One region of the Rhizobium sp. BK661 genome, then DNA from elsewhere that is predicted to be linked to it. Evidence: riboswitches for the same ligand, from Rfam matches in the RefSeq annotation. Region 1 holds a riboswitch; the other holds the start of a gene.
The links. A riboswitch is a leader RNA that binds a small molecule or an ion and turns the genes downstream of it on or off. The one in region 1 is predicted to bind S-adenosylmethionine.
Positions count from the first base shown of each region.

Region 2: another riboswitch for S-adenosylmethionine. It lies ahead of metA (homoserine O-succinyltransferase); the one in region 1 lies ahead of FHX16_RS02805 (O-succinylhomoserine sulfhydrylase).

Region 1 is NZ_JANTYT010000001.1:577,923-580,120, reverse strand. Features, by position in the region: gene FHX16_RS02815 (glycosyltransferase) at 1-173, shown strand, start outside; gene FHX16_RS02810 (2'-deoxycytidine 5'-triphosphate deaminase) at 195-1,289, opposite strand; SAM riboswitch at 1,362-1,440, shown strand; gene FHX16_RS02805 (O-succinylhomoserine sulfhydrylase) at 1,486-2,198, shown strand, end outside.
Region 2 is NZ_JANTYT010000002.1:326,939-329,136, reverse strand. Features, by position in the region: gene FHX16_RS07905 (aldose epimerase family protein) at 1-104, opposite strand, end outside; gene metA (homoserine O-succinyltransferase) at 241-1,164, opposite strand; SAM riboswitch at 1,200-1,277, opposite strand; gene FHX16_RS07895 (ABC transporter ATP-binding protein/permease) at 1,428-2,198, shown strand, end outside.

The DNA of each region.
Region 1 (2,198 bases):
GGAAACGTATGTTCGCGCGCCCTTCGGTCCTTGTCGGTAAGCTGGAACGCCACACCGTCACCGCGCGGACACCGCAGCGCTCACGAAGGCTCTACCGCCCACCCTTTATCAGCCGTCGAACGCCGCTTCTCCAGATCGGCAGCAGGAACGTTGCCCCACCTCTCGCCGAATAATGGCGCACGCCGGCAGAGTTCTCAGATGCGGAAGTGCTTGGAGAGCTTCAGGCCCTGCGCCTGATAGTTGGAGCCGAGGCCGGAACCATAGAGGCTCTCCGGATGCTCCTGCATGTGCTCGTAGACAAGACGGCCGACGATCTGGCCGTCTTCGAGGATGAACGGGACCTCGTGGCTGCGAACCTCAAGCACGGCGCGGCTGCCGCGACCGCCGGCAGGGGCGTGCCCAAAGCCCGGATCGAAGAAGCCCGCATAGTGCACGCGGAATTCGCCGACCAGGGGATCGAAGGGGGTCATTTCGGCCGCGTAGTGCGGTGGCACATGGATGGCTTCGCGCGAGACGAGAATATAAAACTCGTCCGGATCCAGGATCAGTTCATTGCGACCGCGGCTATAGAGAGGTTCCCAGAAGTCGTAGATGTCGTGCTGCGCCTTCTTGTCGACATCGACGACCGCCGTGTGATGTTTTCCGCGGTAACCGATCAAGCCATCCTTGTCGCCAGCCAGATCGATCGACAGGGCAATTGCGCCGCCCGAGACGTTCGGCTGCTTGCTGGCAACCAGCGTTTCGGCATCGTGCAGCGCCAGAAGCTCTGGCTCGCCAAGCACGGAATGACCGACGCGGAAGCGAATCTGCGACAGGCGCGAACCGCGGCGCACGACGATCGGGAAGGTGCGCGGGCTAATTTCGAGATAGAGCGGACCGGAATAGCCCGCCGGGATCTTGTCGAACTCCTGAGCGTAGTCGGTGATGACGCGCGTGAAGATATCTAGCCGTCCCGTCGAGCTCTTCGGATTGGCCGAGGCCGACATGTCGGCCGGCAGGTCGAGGCGCTCCATCAACGGAACGATGTAAACGCAGCCTGTCTCAAGAACCGCACCCTCGGAGAGGTCGACGACGTGGAGGCTGAGGCGATCGAGCTTGTCGGACACAAGATGGGATGGGCCCGGCATGAAGCTCGCGCGAACGCGAAAAGCCCTTGCGCCGAGCCTGAGATCGAGGCTTGCCGGCTGGATCTGGTCGTGGTCCAAATCGCGCTCGCTGGTGAGACGTCCCGCCTCAAAGAGCGCAGCTATCGCGCGATCCGCCAAAATTCCTGTTTCGCGAGCCATCATGCCCCATCCATATTCGGTGGAGACAAAACCAAACTCAAGGAATTGACGCAAGCATAGAACGGCAGTATTGCACTTTTATCCCGTGGTGATTTGGCCGGTCGGCTTGCAGCCACGTTAAACAAGTGGCTAAAAAGACCGGGTGCAAAACCGGTCTGCTTTCGCGGCCGGTTTTTTTGTTGTTTGAAAGTGGTGATTCATGAGCAAGACTTGGCGCCCCGCAACCCAACTCGTTCACGACGGCTCTCTGCGCTCGCAATACGGCGAGACCTCGGAAGCAATCTACCTCACGCAGGGCTTTGTCTATGACAGCGCGGAAGCGGCGGAAGCACGCTTCAAGGGCGAGACGGAGGGCTATATCTACGCCCGCTACGGCAGCCCCACCAACGACATGTTCGAGAAGCGCATGTGCGCGCTCGAAGGCGCCGAGGAAGCCCGCGCTACCGCTTCGGGCATGGCAGCCGTCACGGCAGCAATCCTCTGCCAGCTGAAGGCAGGCGACCACATCGTTGCCGCCCGCGCACTTTTCGGTTCGTGCCGGTGGGTCGTCGAGACACTCGCGCCGAAATACGGCATCGAATGCACGCTCGTTGATGGCCGCTATCTTGAGAACTGGGAAAAGGCGATCCGCCCGACCACCAAGGTGTTCTTCCTGGAAAGCCCGACCAACCCGACCCTTGAGGTGATCGATATCGCCGGCGTTGCCAAGCTTGCCAACCAGATCGGCGCCAAGGTCGTCGTCGACAACGTCTTTGCAACCCCGATCTTCCAGAAGCCGCTTGAACTCGGCGCCCATATCGTCGTCTATTCGGCCACCAAGCACATCGACGGCCAGGGCCGCAGCCTCGGCGGCGTGATCCTCTCCGACAAGGAGTGGGTCACCGAACATCTCCAGGACTATTACCGCCACAC
Region 2 (2,198 bases), on a different contig from region 1:
GTGAGAACCTTGGCCGTCAACCCACCGCCTTTGATCTCGACGCGATGGACGGTTTCGCCCGATTTGGTCTGCCCGAAAACTTCCCGTTTCAACATTTCCGCCATTGCGACTGTCCTGATATACCTTCAAGTGAGGCAGGAACGTGCCCCCATTTACCGCAAACCGCAACGGGTGTGCCGCAAAAAAGTAATACTTTCAGTTTGCCTGCACTTCTTCAGCGTTGTGCTAACGCCGGCAGCGTTAGGCGTCCTTGCCGATATCGTTGAGATCGTAAGGGGTGGTTTGGTAGATCTCGTTGATCCAGTTGCCAAACAACAGATGAGCGTGGCTGCGCCAGCGGTTCTGCGGCGTCAGCGAGGGATCGTTATGCGGGAAATAGTTGTGCGGCATCTTGATCGGCACGCCGGCATTCACGTCGCGAAAATACTCGTCGGACAGGGACGTTGAATCATACTCCACGTGATTGAACATGTAGAGCCGCTTGCCCTTCCGTTCATGCACGAGGCAGACGCCCATCTCGCTGGATTCCATCAGGATCTCCAGGTTCTCCGACTTCTCGATATCGTCGCGGCGAACCTCGGTCCAACGCGAAACGGGAACCTCGAAATTGTCCGAGAAACCGTTCAAGTAGACCGACGATGGCTTCAAGTTCCGGTGGCGGTAGACGCCGAAAGCCTTCTCCTTGAGTTCGTACTTAGGAACACCGTGGAAGTGATAGATGGCGGCCATCGCACCCCAGCAGACGTTCATCGATGAATGGACATTGGTTTCCGTCCAGTCGAAAATCTGCTGCATTTCGCCCCAATAGTTCACATCCTCGTAGGGCAGCGTCTCGATGGGCGCGCCGGTAGTGATGAAGCCATCGAACTTGCGATGCTTCACTTCCTCCCACGTCTGATAGAAGGCGAGAAGATGGTCTTCCGAGGTGTTTTTTGCTTTGTGATTACCGACGCGAATGAGCGAAAGCTCGACCTGCAGCGGAGAGGCGCCGACCAGGCGAGCCACCTGCAACTCCGTCTTGATCTTGTTCGGCATGAGGTTGAGCAGGCCGATCTGCAGCGGCCGGATGTCCTGACGGATCGCCACCGTCTCGGTCATCACGCGAACGCCTTCCTGAACCAGGGTTTCGAACGCAGGCAAGGTATCGGGGATCTTGATTGGCATTGCGGTCACTCGATCAAAACAACGAATACATCGCTATCGGTCCGCACGCGGCCCTTTAGCAACTTCTTTAACGTGGCTGCAAGCCGGCCGGCCAAATCACCACGGAGCGTTTTAAATAGCGCTAGTCCTTCAGCGAATCAATTGCCTAAACGAATGGATGGGTCGATGTGAAGTCACTGCCGCGTTAATGACTGCTAGAATCTGTTGGTGGACATGGCGAGTCACCATGGTTATTGAAATAGAATGACGGCTAGGGACGCGTAATGGCAGATGACCTCGAAGGCAGGCCAAGCATTCAAGGGCAGGACAGAGTAGGGTACGACCTGAGCCTGGGCTATCGCTTGAAGGTGATGTTCTCGGCTTTCTGGCATTCACCGGTGCGAGGAAAGGTGCTGGTGATCGCGCCGGCGCTGATTGGCATCATTCTCGCCACTGCCTATGCGACCGTGATCCTCAACCAGTGGAACGCCCCGTTTTACGACAGCATCGCTCGACGAGATCTGCCTGGGTTTTTCCATCAGTTGAAGGTCTTCGCGGTGATTGCGGGCATTCTGCTGCTGCTCAACGTCGTGCAGGCCTGGCTCAATCAGATGACCGCAGTCTACATGCGCGAGGGCCTGACGCGGGACCTGGTCAGCCAGTGGCTTCAGCGCAAGCGTGCTCTCCGTCTCTCGGCCAGCGGCCTGATCGGCGTCAATCCCGATCAGCGTCTGCATGAGGATGCGCGCAACCTCGCTGAAAGCACCACAAGCCTCATGATCGGGCTGGTGCAGGCGACGATCCTGCTCATCAGTTTCATCGGCGTGCTATGGGACCTGTCCAGCGGCTTTGTCTTTCGTTTCGGCGCGCATTCCTTTTCCATTCCAGGTTATATGGTCTGGGCAGCCATTTTCTACGCGGCATCCGCATCCATTCTCAGTCAGCTGGTGGGTCGCAAGCTTGTAAAGCTCAACGCGGATCGCTTCTCGAAGGAGGCGGAACTGCGCTTCGCGTTGATGCATGCCAACGAGAACATGCCGGCTATCACCGTCGCT